Regions from separate parts of the Salmonella sp. HY31 genome, predicted to be linked through region 4. Evidence: predicted binding sites of a transcription regulator. Region 4 holds the regulator's gene; each other region holds the start of a gene.
The links. Region 4 encodes PurR, which represses purine synthesis genes. Its sites were predicted from a motif close to CANGCAAACGTTTGCNTG; they were not measured.
Positions count from the first base shown of each region.

Region 1: the regulator PurR is predicted to act here: its motif matches at 1,783-1,800, upstream of guaB (IMP dehydrogenase).
Region 2: the regulator PurR is predicted to act here: its motif matches at 2,226-2,243, upstream of cvpA (colicin V production protein).
Region 3: the regulator PurR is predicted to act here: its motif matches at 1,812-1,829, upstream of pyrD (quinone-dependent dihydroorotate dehydrogenase).

Region 1 covers NZ_CP170479.1:1,234,219-1,238,436, reverse strand. The annotation lists gene guaA (glutamine-hydrolyzing GMP synthase) at 1-195, opposite strand, end outside; gene guaB (IMP dehydrogenase) at 265-1,731, opposite strand; gene xseA (exodeoxyribonuclease VII large subunit) at 1,892-3,256, shown strand; gene ACE15A_RS05705 (M4 family metallopeptidase) at 3,334-4,218, shown strand, end outside.
Region 2 covers NZ_CP170479.1:1,401,463-1,405,680, forward strand. The annotation lists gene folC (bifunctional tetrahydrofolate synthase/dihydrofolate synthase) at 59-1,327, shown strand; gene dedD (cell division protein DedD) at 1,317-1,985, shown strand; gene cvpA (colicin V production protein) at 2,299-2,787, shown strand; gene purF (amidophosphoribosyltransferase) at 2,825-4,218, shown strand, end outside.
Region 3 covers NZ_CP170479.1:3,010,229-3,014,446, forward strand. The annotation lists gene ACE15A_RS14365 (YcbX family protein) at 1-11, shown strand, start outside; gene zapC (cell division protein ZapC) at 8-550, opposite strand; gene pyrD (quinone-dependent dihydroorotate dehydrogenase) at 717-1,727, opposite strand; gene pepN (aminopeptidase N) at 1,935-4,218, opposite strand, start outside.
Region 4 covers NZ_CP170479.1:2,116,946-2,121,163, forward strand. The annotation lists gene punC (purine nucleoside transporter PunC) at 1-1,139, opposite strand, end outside; gene punR (DNA-binding transcriptional activator PunR) at 1,252-2,184, shown strand; gene purR (HTH-type transcriptional repressor PurR) at 2,181-3,206, opposite strand; gene ACE15A_RS10015 (YnhF family membrane protein) at 3,502-3,591, shown strand; gene sodB (superoxide dismutase [Fe]) at 3,674-4,218, opposite strand, start outside.

The sequences.
Region 1 (4,218 bases), 880 kb from region 4:
TTCGGTGGTACTTTCCGGGCCGCCGGAAAGGATAATGCCGCTTGGATTGAACTCACGGATTTGTGCTTCAGTTACATCCCATGCCCACAGTTCGCAATAAACGCCCAGTTCACGCACGCGACGTGCGACCAACTGAGTGTATTGCGATCCGAAATCCAGGATGAGAATGCGATGTTTATGAATATTGTCTGTCATTGACGCTAATTCCGAGGCAAGTGAAACAGATTAAATAAATCGCCCGACGCGAAGGTCGGGCGAAGAAAATCAGGAGCCCAGACGGTAGTTCGGGGACTCTTTGGTGATGGTCACGTCGTGAACGTGGCTTTCCTGGATACCCGCACCGCTGATACGCACAAACTCCGCTTTAGTACGCAGTTCGTCGATGGTAGCACAACCGGTCAGCCCCATACAGGAGCGCAGGCCGCCCATCTGCTGGTGAATGATCTCTTTCAGGCGACCTTTATAGGCTACGCGGCCTTCGATACCTTCCGGCACCAGTTTGTCGGCAGCGTTATCGCTCTGGAAGTAACGGTCGGAGGAACCTTTGGACATCGCGCCCAGCGAGCCCATGCCGCGGTAAGATTTGTAAGAACGGCCCTGGTAGAGTTCGATTTCGCCCGGAGACTCTTCCGTACCGGCCAGCATAGAGCCGACCATGACGGCGCTCGCGCCAGCGGCGATGGCTTTAGCGATGTCGCCGGAGAAGCGAATCCCGCCGTCAGCGATAACCGGAATCCCGGTGCCTTCCAGCGCTTCCACCGCGTCGGACACCGCGGTAATTTGCGGCACGCCCACACCAGTAACGATACGGGTGGTACAGATAGAGCCCGGACCGATACCCACTTTCACCGCGCTGCAACCCGCTTCCGCCAGCGCGCGAGCGCCTGCGCCCGTCGCGACGTTGCCGCCGATGATTTGCAGATCCGGATATTTAGCGCGCGTCTCACGAATACGTTGCAACACACCTTCTGAATGACCGTGAGAAGAGTCGATCAGCAGTACGTCAACGCCTGCCGCCACCAGCGCGTCAACGCGCTCTTCGTTGCCCGCGCCTGCGCCGACCGCGGCGCCGACACGTAAACGGCCCTGCTCATCTTTACAGGAGTTTGGTTTACGTTCCGCTTTCTGGAAATCTTTTACGGTAATCATGCCAAGCAGATGGAAGTTATCATCAACGACCAGCGCTTTTTCTACGCGTTTTTCGTGCATTTTTGCCAGTACGACTTCACGGGCTTCGCCTTCGCGAACGGTCACCAGACGCTCTTTCGGCGTCATATAAACGCTGACCGGTTGGTTCAGATCGGTGACGAAACGCACGTCACGGCCAGTGATAATACCTACCAGCTCGTTGTCTTCAGTCACCACCGGATAGCCCGCGAAGCCGTTACGCTCGGTCAGGGCTTTCACTTCATGCAACGTGGTGGTTGGCAGGACGGTCTGCGGGTCGGTCACTACGCCGGACTCGTGTTTCTTCACGCGGCGAACTTCTTCCGCCTGGCGCTCAATAGACATGTTTTTGTGGATAAAACCGATGCCGCCCTCCTGTGCCAGGGCAATTGCCAGGCGCGCTTCAGTCACGGTGTCCATCGCCGCAGAAAGCATAGGAATATTCAGACGAATGGTTTTCGTCAACTGCGTGCTGAGATCGGCAGTATTCGGCAGAACGGTAGAGTGAGCGGGAACAAGGAGGACGTCGTCAAACGTCAGGGCTTCTTTAGCGATACGTAGCATGGGCAATATCTCACCTGGGAGGTTAATAAATATTGCCGCGGCATTATACAGAACGTAATCGGTTGCATCTACACTTTTTTGCAAATAGTGCTTGCGATCCCCTGTGAGCAGGTTACTATCGATTGAATAACCTGCTGATTTAGAATTTGATCCCGCTCACATGTTATCCTCTCAGACTTCCTCAATTTTTACCGTAAGCCGCCTCAACCAGACGGTTCGTCTGCTGTTAGAACAGGAGATGGGACAGGTATGGATCAGCGGCGAGATTTCTAATTTCACGCAGCCTGCTTCGGGTCACTGGTACTTTACGCTCAAAGACGATACCGCTCAGGTACGCTGTGCGATGTTCCGTAACAGCAATCGTCGGGTCACGTTCCGCCCGCAGCACGGGCAGCAAGTACTGGTACGCGCCAATATTACGCTGTACGAGCCGCGCGGCGACTATCAGATTATCGCCGAAAGTATGCAGCCCGCGGGCGAAGGGCTTTTGCAGCAGAAGTATGAGCAGCTAAAAGCCAAATTGCAGGCTGAAGGGTTGTTCGATCAGCAACATAAACAACCGTTGCCCTCCCCAGCCCACTGCGTAGGGGTTATCACCTCGAAAACCGGCGCGGCGCTGCACGATATTCTTCACGTGCTGAAACGCCGCGATCCGTCGTTGCCGGTCATTATCTACCCAACAGCAGTTCAGGGCGACGACGCGCCAGGGCAGATCGTGCGTGCCATTGAGCTTGCTAACATCCGCAAAGAGTGCGACGTGCTGATCGTCGGGCGCGGCGGCGGGTCGCTGGAAGATTTATGGAGCTTTAACGACGAGCGCGTCGCACGAGCAATTTTTGCCAGCACCATTCCGGTGGTGAGCGCCGTCGGCCACGAAACGGACGTCACGATAGCCGATTTTGTCGCCGACCTGCGCGCGCCCACGCCGTCCGCAGCGGCGGAAATCGTCAGCCGTAACCAGCAGGAGCTGCTGCGCCAGATACAGACCGCGCGCCAGCGGCTGGAAATGGCGATGGATTATTATCTGGCTAACCGCCAGCGGCGGTTTACCCAACTGTACCACCGTCTGCAACAACAGCATCCGCAACTGCGACTGGCGCGTCAACAGACTGCTCTGGAACGGCTACGCCAACGCATGAGCATCGCGCTTGAAGCCCAACTAAAACGCGCAGCCCAGCAGCAGCAGCGCCTAACGCAGCGTCTGAATCAACAAAACCCGCAACCGCGTATTCACCGTGCGCAGTCGCGCGTTCAGCAACTGGAATATCGTCTGGCGGAAAACCTCCGCGCACGGTTAAGCGAACAGCGCGAGCGTTTCGGTAATGCGGTAACGCACCTGGAAGCCGTTAGCCCGCTGGCGACGATGGCGCGAGGCTACAGTGTCTCAACCGCAACCGACGGTCACGTGCTGAAAAAAGTGAAACAGCTTAACGTGGGCGATATAATGACCACGCGCCTGAAAGACGGTTGGGTGACCAGTGAAGTGACCGCCATCAAACCTGTAAAAAAGATCCGTTTAGGATAAAAGCATATAATGCTTTGATGCTCACAATCTATACTACTGATGTTCTTTTCGGCATTGTCCGCCATAAGGAGATCGGTATGAATACTGTTTCTTGCCACACTGTGATCCCACCTTATATTTTGCGCCGTATTATCGCGAACGGCTCGGCGCCCCAACAGCGATGCGCTCGTCTGACGTTAACGCATGTGCAAACTCTGATGGCGCATAATCCTGTCAAATCACCTGTGTCCCATCCCGCCCATCCAGGCCAGCTTGAACGCGATATCTACGACGCCAGACAAGCTCAGGAATTACCTGGATTACAGGTTCGCCATGAGGGACAACCGTCCAACGGCGATATCGCCGTTGATGAAGCTTATGATTATCTCGGCATTACCCACGAATTTTTCTGGCAAAAGTATCATCGCGACTCGCTGGATAATAAAGGTCTGGCGCTGATCGGTACAGTACACTACGGTCGCGACTACCAGAACGCGTTCTGGAATGGGCAGCAGATGGTATTTGGCGACGGCGATGGAGAAATATTTAACCGTTTTACGATTGCGATTGATATCGTCGCGCATGAGTTGACTCACGGCGTTACAGAAACAGAAGCCGGGTTAATTTATTTTGAGCAAGCTGGCGCGCTGAATGAATCGCTTTCCGACGTTTTTGGTTCACTGGTAAAACAGTTTCATCTCCAGCAAACTGCCGGGCAGGCTGACTGGATTATTGGCGAAGGGCTACTGGCTAAAGGTATTAACGGCAAAGGGTTACGCTCTATGGCCGCGCCGGGCACCGCGTATGACGATCCGCTACTTGGAAAAGACCCTCAGCCTGCTCATATGCAGGATTTTATTAAAACCCGTGAAGACAATGGCGGTGTGCATCTTAATTCCGGCATCCCGAACCGGGCATTTTACCTGGCCGCCCGCCAAATCGGCGGTTATGCCTGGGAAAAAGCCGGTTATGCCTGGTATGAT
Region 2 (4,218 bases), 720 kb from region 4:
AGGGCAGGGCCGCAGGCTCTGCCCTTTTGCTTTTCACCGTAAAGAAGCAGCGGAATCAATGAAAAACAAATCTATACCTCAAGCTGCGTCGCCCCTGGCCTCGTGGCTTTCTTATCTGGAAAACCTGCACAGCAAGAGTATCGATTTAGGCCTTGAACGCGTAAGCCAGGTGGCAGCGCGTCTGGACATCCTCAAACCTGCGCCATTCGTTTTTACCGTTGCGGGAACCAACGGCAAAGGTACGACCTGTCGAACGCTGGAGTCAGTGTTAATAGCGGCGGGATATCGTGTGGGCGTCTATAGTTCGCCTCATCTGGTACGTTACACCGAGCGCGTGCGCGTGCAGGGGAAAGAATTAGCGGAATCCGCGCATACCGCGTCCTTTGCGGAAATAGAAGCGGCGCGCGGCGATATTTCATTGACCTATTTTGAATATGGTACGTTGTCGGCATTGTGGCTGTTTAAACAGGCTAACCTTGACGTGGTGATCCTGGAGGTGGGGCTGGGCGGGCGCCTGGACGCCACGAACATTGTGGATGCCGATGTGGCGGTAATTACCAGCATCGCGCTTGACCACACTGACTGGCTGGGGCCGGATCGCGAAAGTATCGGCCGCGAGAAGGCCGGGATTTTTCGTGCGGAAAAACCCGCTATTGTCGGCGAACCGGAAATGCCGGCAACCATCGCGGATGTTGCGCAGGAGACCGACGCGCTGCTGCGGCGTCGCGGCGTTGACTGGTGTTATGAGGCGACAGCGACCCACTGGGCGTTTACCGATGGCGACGGCACGCTTGCCGGATTGCCGTTGCCGCAGGTTCCCCAGCCGAATGCCGCCACCGCTCTGGCCGCGCTGCGCGCCAGCGGGTTGAACATTGACGAACAGGCGATTCGCGACGGTATTGCACAGGCTACCTTGCCGGGACGTTTTCAAATTGTGAGTGAGTCGCCACGCGTTATCTTTGATGTCGCCCATAATCCCCACGCGGCGGAATACCTGACGGGTCGTCTGAAAACGTTGCCGAAACGCGGGCGTGTGCTTGCGGTGATTGGTATGCTGCATGATAAAGATATCGCCGGAACGTTAGCCTGGTTGAAAAGCGTGGTTGACGACTGGTATTGTGCTCCGTTAGAGGGGCCGCGCGGCGCGACGGCGGAACAACTTCTGGAACATCTGGGGAAAGGGAATGTCTATGATAGCGTCGCGCAGGCATGGCAGGCCGCCATCGACGCGGCGCAGCCAGAAGATACCGTGCTGGTGTGCGGATCATTCCACACCGTCGCACATGTTATGCAAGTGATAGACGCGGGGAGAATCGGTGGCGAGTAAGTTTCAGAATCGTTTAGTCGGCACGATTGTGTTAGTCGCGCTGGGGGTTATTGTGCTTCCCGGTCTGCTGGACGGACAGAAAAAGCATTATCAGGATGAATTTGCTGCGATTCCACTGGTACCGAAGCCTGGCGACCGTGATGAGCCGGATATGATGCCTGCCGCAACGCAGGCGCTGCCGACACAGCCGCCGGAAGGGGCGGCTGAAGAGGTGCGGGCGGGAGATGCGGCAGCGCCGTCGCTGGACCCGTCGCGCATGGCGTCTAACAATGTCGAGCTTGATCCGATACCGGTGGAGACGCCTAAACCGAAGTCGGTTGAAAAGCCGAAGCCTAAACCGCAACAGCCGGTTGTCGCCGCTTCCACGCCGACGCCCGCGCCGAAACCGGCCGCCGACGATAAACCTGCGCCGACCGGCAAAGCCTATGTCGTACAGTTGGGCGCGCTGAAAAATGCGGATAAAGTCAACGAGATAGTCGGCAAGCTTCGTTCCGCCGGGTTCCGGGTTTATACTTCCCCCTCAACGCCGGTACAGGGTAAAATAACCCGTATTCTCGTCGGGCCGGATGCATCGAAAGATAAGATGAAAGGATCGCTTGGCGAGCTCAAGCAGATTTCCGGGTTAAGCGGCGTGGTGATGGGGTATAGCCCGAACTAAGCCGCGTTTTGCCTGATGGCGTGCAGCGTTAAGGCCTACGATGATTCATCCGGTAATGCCTGAAGTTCTGTAGGCCGGATAAGGCGTTTACGCCGTCATCCGGCAGAAGGAATGAACCTGATGCCCTGCGCTTATCAGGCCGATGGCGGCTCTTCTGGTCGTGCCCGAAGAGATAAAAAGTGTGATGGCGTTGAATATTTTTTCAGCGCCATTTTTATTTACGCGCGGGAAGGAAATCCCTACGCAAACGTTTTCTTTTTCTGTTAGAATGCGCCCCGAACAGGACGACAGGGCGTAAAATCGTGGGACATCTATGGTCTGGATTGATTACGCCATTATCGCGGTGATTGCTTTTTCCTGTCTGGTTAGCCTGATCCGCGGCTTTGTTCGTGAAGCGTTATCGCTGGTGACGTGGGGTTGTGCTTTCTTTGTCGCCAGTCACTACTACACTTACCTGTCTGTCTGGTTTACGGGCTTTGAAGACGAACTGGTTCGTAATGGGATTGCTATCGCGGTACTGTTTATCGCGACGCTTATCGTCGGCGCTATCGTGAATTTTGTGATAGGTCAGCTAGTAGAAAAGACCGGCCTGTCGGGGACTGACCGGGTGTTGGGGATCTGTTTCGGCGCATTGCGAGGCGCGCTGATTGTCGCCGCCATTCTGTTCTTCCTCGATACCTTTACCGGCTTGTCGAAAAGCGAAGACTGGAGCAAATCGCAGCTCATCCCGCAGTTCAGCTTCATCATCAGATGGTTCTTTGACTATCTGCAAAGCTCGTCGAGTTTCTTGCCCAGGACGTAATAGGTTCTGAGATGTGGCTTAACGAGGAAAATGACGTATGTGCGGTATTGTCGGTATCGCCGGTGTTATGCCGGTCAACCAGTCGATTTATGACGCGTTAACAGTGCTCCAGCATCGTGGTCAGGATGCTGCCGGCATCATCACCATTGATGCGAATAACTGCTTCCGCTTGCGTAAGGCAAACGGGCTGGTGAACGATATTTTTGAAGCTCGCCACATGCAGCGTTTGCAGGGCAACATGGGGATCGGCCATGTGCGTTACCCTACCGCAGGCAGCTCCAGCGCTTCCGAAGCGCAACCTTTTTACGTCAACTCGCCGTATGGCATCACGTTGGCCCATAATGGCAATCTGACTAATGCGCACGAGCTACGTAAAAAGCTGTTTGAAGAAAAGCGCCGTCATATCAACACCACCTCCGATTCCGAAATCCTGCTCAATATTTTCGCCAGCGAGCTCGACAACTTCCGTCACTATCCGCTGGAAGCCGACAATATTTTTGCCGCGATTGCCGCGACTAACCGTCAAATCCGCGGCGCCTATGCCTGCGTGGTGATGATTATCGGCCACGGCATGGTGGCTTTTCGCGATCCGCACGGCATTCGCCCGTTAGTGCTGGGCAAGCGTGACGTTGGCGATGGTCGTACGGAGTATATGGTCGCTTCTGAAAGCGTGGCGCTGGATACGCTGGGCTTTGAATTCCTGCGCGATGTCGCGCCGGGCGAAGCTATCTATATTACCGAAAAGGGGCAACTGTTCACGCGCCAGTGCGCGGATAACCCGGTCAGTAACCCCTGTCTGTTTGAGTACGTTTATTTTGCTCGCCCGGACTCCTTTATCGACAAGATCTCCGTCTACAGCGCTCGTGTGAATATGGGCACCAAACTTGGCGAAAAAATCGCTCGTGAATGGGAAGATCTGGACATCGACGTCGTGATCCCTATCCCGGAAACCTCCTGCGATATCGCCCTGGAAATTGCCCGTATTCTCGGCAAGCCGTACCGCCAGGGATTTGTCAAAAATCGTTACGTGGGACGTACCTTTATCATGCCGGGCCAACAGCTACGCCGTAAATCCGTGCGCCGTAAGCTCAATGCTAATCGCGCGGAATTCCGCGATAAGAACGTCCTGCTGGTGGATGATTCCATCGTGCGTGGCACCACATCAGAGCAGATCATCGAAATGGCCCGGGAAGCAGGCGCGAAGAAGGTGTACCTGGCGTCTGCCGCGCCGGAAATTCGTTTCCCCAACGTTTATGGCATTGATATGCCGACGGCCAATGAGCTGATCGCGCATGGCCGCGAGGTGGATGAGATTCGTCAGATCATCGGCGCAGACGGGCTTATCTTCCAGGATCTGAACGATCTGATCGAAGCCGTACGCGCGGAAAATCCGGATATCCAGCAGTTTGAATGTTCGGTATTTAACGGGGT
Region 3 (4,218 bases), 890 kb from region 4:
TGGAAAATTAAACCGCTTGTTCAAGGCTGAAACTGTGACAGTGAACCTGCGGTTTCAGCCTGTCGTTCATAATTTTAATCGCATCGCCAAGCTGCATAGTTCGGCCTGCTATCACCACGCCCGGCTGGGCCAGAAGGCACAACGCGGCATTTTCTCCCGGCTCAACGACCAGCAAATTAACCTGCTCCGCCGTATCGCTTAACCAGACGCTTGCGGCATCACCCGTTCCCGGAGTCCACATTTCGCCATGCGCCACAAAATGCCAGCTTTTTGGCATCTGCGGTTTGAGATAACGAATCGCCACCAGCGCATTCAACACCAGCTCCGCGCGTTGCTCTTTGGTTAATTCGAAATCCCGGCATTTTTCTTCAAAGGAAAAATAGAGCGCGGCATCATCCACACAAAAACCGGTCGGGCAAAACGCGTCCGGCGTAAGCATCTTACGAGAGAAGCGCGAGCGAAAAAGCATACCATTGGCGAGATCGAGCATCATACGATCGTGCTCTTCATCATAATACCAGCGCCAGTTATCGTCAGGTTTAATTCGCATTGGCCTCTCTCCCGCTTTTAAGCAATTTGTAACAGCATTGTCCTTTTGCCGCTTCGTTTATTACCCCAATAATAAAAGCCCAAAATGTCTAAATAAGCAACAGTGGAGAAATATAAAACAACCAGCGCCGGAAATAAAGCCCTGGTTGTCTGATAAAGGGTAAAGTTTAGATATGCGTTACGATTTCTTTAATCAATGGCGGGCCTTTAAAAATAAAGCCGGAATAAATTTGTACCAGAGTTGCTCCTGCCGCTATCTTCTCGCGCGCGGCGATAACTGAGTCAATGCCGCCGACGCCGATAATAGGTAATTGTCCTTTTAACTCCTGGGATAAACGGCCAATAATTTCTGTGCTTTTTAATTGTAATGGCCGGCCACTTAATCCCCCCGTTTGCTGGCAATTTTTCATTCCTTGTACCAGAGAACGATCGAGGGTGGTATTTGTCGCAATCACGCCATCAATATTATGTCGAAGCAGGCTATCGGCAACCTGGATCAATTCTTCTTCACAAAGATCCGGCGCGATCTTTACCGCCACCGGCACATATTTATGATGGATCGCCTGAAGATCGTTTTGCTTATTTTTAATGGCGCTCAATAGATCATCCAGCGCATCGCCATACTGGAGCGTGCGTAACCCTGGCGTATTCGGCGAAGAAATATTAATGGCGATATAACCCGCATAAGCATAGACTTTTTCCATACAAATCAGGTAGTCATCTTTGCCATTTTCGACAGGGGTATCTTTATTTTTACCGATGTTAATTCCCAGAATACCATCAAAATGGGCCTTTTTAACATTCTCGACAAGGTTATCGACGCCCAGATTATTAAATCCCATCCGATTGATCAGACCTTCAGCATCCACCAGACGAAAAAGACGCGGCTTATCGTTACCCGGCTGTGGGCGCGGCGTCACGGTGCCGATTTCCAGGGAACCAAACCCCATCGCGCCTAGCGCGTCGATGCACTCCCCGTCTTTATCCAGACCGGCAGCCAGCCCCAGTGGATTCTTAAAGGTAAGTCCCATGCAGGTGACCGGCTTTGTTGGTACTTTCTGGCGCACCAGTGCTTCCAGCGGCGTACCTGTAATGCGGCGTAATTGTTGAAATGTAAATTCATGAGCGCGCTCTGGATCGAGCTGGAAAAGGGCTTTACGAACGAAGGGGTAGTACATGAACTCTCCTGGATTCCCGGTGTGCAAACCGGGGGCGTATTATGGGCGATAACCGTGCAAAAGGGAATTGACCTACGGCAATAAATAGCAATCGTTTTCCTTCAGCCCCACTTCACGCTTCGCCAGGGAGCGTCATCATCCGGCAAAAAAATGCCCGGCAGCGCTAACGCTTACCGGGTATGTCTTACATTTTTATAGCGGATATGATCAGGTTAACGCTTTAGTTATCTTCTCGTACAGATCGCCGGAAAGATTCTCCAGTCCTTTTAACTGCTCCAGCGCCGCACGCATTTTCTCCTGTCGCTTACCATCATAACGTTTCAGACGAATCAGCGGTTCAATGAGGCGAGATGCAACCTGCGGGTTACGACTATTCAGATCGGTCAGCATCTCGACCAGAAACTGGTATCCGCTACCGTCTTGCGCATGGAACGCCGCCGGGTTACTGCCGGCAAACGCGCCAATCAATGAACGGATGCGGTTCGGATTGCTCATGCTGAAAGAACGGTGTTTGAGCAGGCCGCGTACAGTTTCCAGTACATTTTCCGCCGGGCTTGTGGATTGCAGGATAAACCATTTATCCATCACCAGGCCGTCCTGATGCCACTTATCGTCATATTCCTGCATCAGCGTATCGCGGCACGGCAACTGCGCCGCCACCGCAGCAGACAGGGCCGCCAGCGCATCGGTCATGTTATTGGCGTCGCGATACTGTTTGCTGACCAGCGTATTAGCCAGCTCCGTCTCGCCGAACGCCAGGAAGCGCAGGCAAGCATTGCGCAGCGTGCGCTTACCAATATCGCCGTGATCAACACGATACTCATCCAGATGATTGGCGTTATAGATAGCAAGGAACTCATCCGCCAGTTCTGCCACCAGCGTACGCGTTAGCGCTTCACGAACTTGCGCAATGGCGATCGGGTCGATGACCTCAAACAGCTCCGCAATTTCATTGGCCGAAGGCAACGTTAAAATTTCTGCGGCCAACGCCGGATCGATTTTCTCATCCAACAGCACCGCGCGGAACGCATCAGCGACATGCACCGGAACCGATAACGGCTGCCCCTGCTGATGACGCGCCACATTCAGTTTAATGTAAGTGGCCAGCAGGCTTTGCGCCGCATCCCAACGGGAGAAATCGTTGCGCGCATGGCGCATCAGGAACGTCAGTTGCTGATCGCTCCATTTATATTCCAGTTTCACCGGCGCTGAAAACTCGCACAGCAAGGCCGGAACAGGCTGGAAGTAGACATTATCAAAGGTAAATGTCTGCTCCGCCTGCGTGACGTTCAGCACAGCATTGACAGGATGACCGCCTTTTTGCAACGGAATAACGTTGCCTTCGTTATCGTACAGTTCAATGGCGAATGGAATATGCAGCGGCTGCTTCTCTGCCTGATCCGCCGTCGCCGGAGTGCGCTGGCTGATGGTCAACGTGTACTGCTCGGTTTCCGGATTATAATCATCTTTTACCGTTACAATCGGCGTACCGGACTGACTGTACCAGCGGCGGAAATGGGACAGATCGACATTAGAAGCATCTTCCATCGCCTGTACAAAGTCATCACACGTCGCGGCGCTGCCGTCATGGCGCTCAAAATAGAGCTGCATCCCCTTCTGGAAATTTTCCTCACCCAGCAACGTGTGGATCATGCGAATGACTTCCGCGCCCTTTTCATAAACGGTGAGGGTGTAGAAGTTATTCATTTCGATAACTTTATCCGGGCGGATAGGATGCGCCATCGGGCTGGCGTCTTCCGCAAATTGTAAACCGCGCATGGTACGCACGTTACTGATGCGGTTCACCGCACGTGACCCCAAATCAGAGCTAAATTCCTGATCGCGGAAAACGGTTAACCCCTCTTTCAGGCTCAACTGGAACCAGTCGCGGCAGGTGACGCGGTTGCCGGTCCAGTTGTGGAAATACTCATGGCCTATCACGCGCTCAATATCGAGATAATCTTTATCCGTCGCGGTATCGGTACGCGCCAACACATATTTGGAGTTAAAGATATTGAGACCTTTATTCTCCATCGCGCCCATATTAAAGAAATCCACCGCGACAATCATATAGATGTCGAGGTCATATTCGAGTCCAAAACGCGTTTCATCCCATTTCATGGAATTCTTCAGCGAGGTCATCGCCCACGGCGCGCGATCCAGATTGCCGCGGTCAACGTACAGTTCCAGCGCGACTTCACGTCCGGAACGGGTGGTAAAGGTATCGCGCAGAACGTCAAAATCACCGGCCACCAGCGCAAACAGATAACACGGTTTTGGGAACGGATCTTGCCACTGTACCCAATGACGGCCATTCTCCAGCTCGCCCTGCGCAACACGATTGCCATTGGAGAGCAGGAACGGATATTTGGTTTTATCGGCAATAATTTTGGTGGTAAATCGCGCCAGTACGTCCGGGCGGTCAAGATACCAGGTGATATGGCGGAAGCCCTCCGCTTCACACTGAGTACAGAGCGCATCGCCGGACTGA
Region 4 (4,218 bases):
TGCATTTTGTAGCCTAACGCCGCCAGAACAACGGTAAAGAGCATTACGCTGGTGGTGGTCAGCAGCGGCGTGCTGATGAGCCATGAAACCACCAGGCTTGCCAGGAAACATAACCCCAGTTGCAGCGTATTTTGCAGCGCCGCAGCACGCCCCGTGGCTTGAGGGAAAGGGCGTAACGCTTGCGCGACGACGATAGGGTAGATTGCGCCATTAGCAATCGCCATTACGCAGAACGGAATCAGGATCTCCACCAGTGAGGCATTATTCAGGAAGCCCGTTCCCCAGGTGGCGATAACGCTCAGCGCATACAGCCCTAACAGCCACGGAAGCAATTGGTAACCCTGCCATTTTTGTAGCGCCGCGCGGCAGCCATATCCGCCAATCAGAAAAGCGATGGTTTGAGGAACATAGCTCAGGCCAATCACTGCCGGGCTGTAACCCATCGCGCTGAGAATGAACGGGGAACCCGTTAACCACGCAAAAAAGCTGGCGGAACAGGCGGCATAAATCAGTACATTACCGCGATAGGTTTTAGAGCGTAGCAACGTCGCAAAAGTGAGTTTATCCTGTCCCTCGGCATGTGCTTTTACCGATGGTTTTAAGCGCAGCGCTGGCAACATCAGCAACAACGTAATCGCAAACAGCGTGGCGAAAATCGCCTGCCATGAGAAATGCGTCAGTATCCAGCTTCCCAGTAAGGGCGCAAGCGCCGGGGATAATCCTACCAGTGGCATGATAGTGGCGAAGATACGATTAATTTTTTGCGAAGGATAATAATCGGTCACCAGCGCTTGCCAGATTACCGTTGCCGCACAAACGCCGACGGCCTGCACAAAGCGTAGCGTCAGCAGTGCTGCCGCGCTTTCTACCCACAGCATCCCCAGACTTCCGAGCGCAAAGATGGATAACCCCAGCAGTAAAATCGGTTTACGGCCATAACGATCCGATAGCGGTCCCCAGAGTAGTTGTGCGACGGCAAAGCCAGCTAAAAACAGGCTGAGGCTGGCGCTGACAGCGGCAGCAGGCGTTTGTAAATCCGCCTGTATGGCGGCAAACGCGGGCAGGTACATGTCCGTAGCCAGAAACCCCAGCACGCTAAGACCGGCTAACCAGACTAAAAAACCTTTTCCAGGTTGCATATTTGTTTCTCTTTCTTATCAGACAGACATTGTCGCAGAGTGTAGGGAGTGAAATTACGGTTGTGAAACGTTAATATTTGTCCAGTGAATTCAAAATTTTTGTAGGCAAATTATGTGGTCGGAATACTCGCTTGAAGTGGTTGACGCCGTGGCGCGCAATGGCAGTTTTAGCGCGGCGGCGCAGGAACTGCACCGTGTGCCTTCGGCAGTCAGTTACACCGTTCGTCAGTTAGAGGAGTGGCTGGCCGTACCGCTTTTTGTACGACGTCACCGTGATGTTGAACTTACGCCTGCTGGCGTCTGGTTTTTAAAAGAAGGGCGTTCTGTTATCAAAAAAATGCAGATCACTCGTCAACAGTGTCAGCAAATTGCTAATGGCTGGCGCGGGCAGTTGGCTATTGCGGTGGATAATATCGTCAGACCAGAACGTACCCGGCAGATGATCGTCGATTTCTATCGCCATTTTGACGATGTGGAACTGCTGGTTTTTCAGGAGGTGTTTAACGGCGTCTGGGACGCGCTCTCCGACGGGCGAGTCGAACTGGCTATTGGGGCGACGCAGGCGATTCCGGTAGGGGGACGTTATGCTTTTCGGGATATGGGTACCCTGAGCTGGAGTTGCGTAGTGGCAAGCGATCACCCGCTGGCGGCGATGCCGGGACCGTTAAGCGATGATACCCTGCGCAACTGGCCGTCGCTGGTCAGAGAAGATACCTCGCGAACCTTACCGAAACGGATTACCTGGTTGCTGGATAACCAAAAAAGGGTTGTAGTACCGGACTGGGAGTCATCGGCAACCTGCCTGTCAGCAGGATTATGCGTGGGAATGGTGCCGACGCACTTTGCCCGACAGTGGATAGACAGCGGAAAATGGGTGGCGCTGACGTTAGAGAATCCGTTTCCCGATGCGGCCTGTTGCCTGACGTGGCAGCAAAACGAGGCCTCGCCCGCGCTGGCATGGCTGCTGGATTATTTGGGCGATAGCGAAACGTTGAATCGGGAGTGGTTGCGGGAGCCTGAAGAGGCTCCCGACAGCGGGGATTAACGTCGATAGTCGCGGAACGGGCCGTCAGCGACCGAGCGACGCTCAACCAGGCGTGGATGAACTTCAATAGACTGTGACTCTTCGCGCTTATTGACGATGCGATCCAATAGCATATTAAATGCGGTTTCGCCTAAAGAGTCTTTGGGCTGGTGAATCGTCGTCAGCGCCGGGGTAAAGAAGCGGGCGTTACGCACATTGTCATAACCGATCACCGAAACGTCCTGCGGTACGCGAAGCCCCATTTCGTCTGCCGCGCAAAGCGCGCCCATCGCCATAATATCGCCGCCGCAGAAAACGGCGGTAGGGCGATGTGACTGCGATAAGATTTGCTGCATCGCGTGGTAACCGGACTCCGGCTCGAAGTCGCCCTGAACAATCCAGTTGTCTGGCACGTTGATCAGCGCCTCCTCCATTGCCTTCATGAAGCCTGCCAGCCGACCCGCGCCGGTGTTGCGCTCCAGCGGACCGGGAATAACGCCGATATCCCGGTGACCGCGCTCAACCAGATAACGACCCGCCATATAGCCGCCTGCAAAGGCGTTATCAATCACCGTATCGGTAAAATCGGCCTTCGCTTCACCCCAGTCCATCACCACCATCGGAATATGGCGATACTCTTCCAGCATGGAAAGCAGAGGTTCCGGGTACTCAGAACACATCACCAGCAGGCCATCCACGCGCTTTTGCGCCATCATGGACAGGTAGGCGCGCTGTTTTTCCAGGTTATTCCAGGCGTTGCCCAAAATCAGCGTATAGCCTTTCTGAAAGCAGTTTTTTTCAACCGCCTCGATAATTTCTGCAAAATAGGCCGCTTCGCTGCTGGTCGCCAGTAAGCCTATCGATTTGGTATGGTTGACCTTCAGGCTACGCGCGACGGCGCTGGGAGAGTAGTGCAGCTCTTTAATCGCTGCCCAGACCGCGTTACGCGTTTCTTCAGCGACAAAACGCGTTTTGTTGATTACGTGTGATACAGTTGTAGTGGAAACGTTTGCTCGTTTCGCTACATCTTTAATTGTTGCCATTACATTTCACTCCAGACCCTCGCTAAGCTCCTGAGAAACGCCAGGTAAACGTTTGCCTACACACACCCTAATCGCAACGTCAGGGTTGCGGCATGCCGGAAAAACGACACGGAACGTCAGGAAGGGGTCAATGGCCGTTACGCTAATTCAGTAAGCCTGGAATTTTGTCTGATCTTGAGGAAAAGGGGAAGCGTTAAAAACAGTTATCAATATAAAACATGAGAGATTTTTGTGCGGGAATGTGCAAAAATGCGCTATATCACTTTTTGTGTGGGAATAAAAAGGAGAAAACTTGATGAGTACCGACCTGAAATTTTCGTTGATCACTACGCTTATTGTTCTGGGCTTGATTGTCGCAGGTGGATTAACGGCCGCTCTGCACTGATTCCCTCTCTTCTGAGGGAGGGCGTTTCCTCTATTCTATCCCTCTCTAAAACGCAGAAGGCGTACCTTCTGCGTGCTCAGACTTATGCGGCGAGATTTTTCGCGACAAATTCCCAGTTAACCAGCGCCCAAAAATGCTCCAGATAGTTTGGACGGGCGTTGCGGTAGTCGATGTAATACGCGTGTTCCCACACATCAACCGTCAGCAGCGGCGTCGCATCTGTGGTCAGCGGCGTACCGGCATTTGAGGTAGAGACGATAGCCAGTTTGCCATCAGCGCCTTTTACCAGCCATGTCCAGCCGGAACCAAAGTTTTTGATAGCGGCATCTGTGAACTGCGTTTTAAATTCCGCGAAGCTGCCAAAAGATGCCGCGATAGCATCAGCCAGTTTCCCGGTCGGTTCGCCGCCAGCATTTGGTGCCAGGCAGTTCCAGTAGAACGTATGGTTCCACACCTGAGCGGCGTTATTAAAGATGCCGCCTTCGGAAGCACGCACGATCTCTTCCAGCGATTTGCCTTCAAACGCCGTGCCTTTGATCAAATTATTAAGATTGGTCACGTAAGTCTGATGATGTTTGCCATAGTGATATTCCAGCGTCTCAGCAGAAATATGCGGCGCCAGAGCAT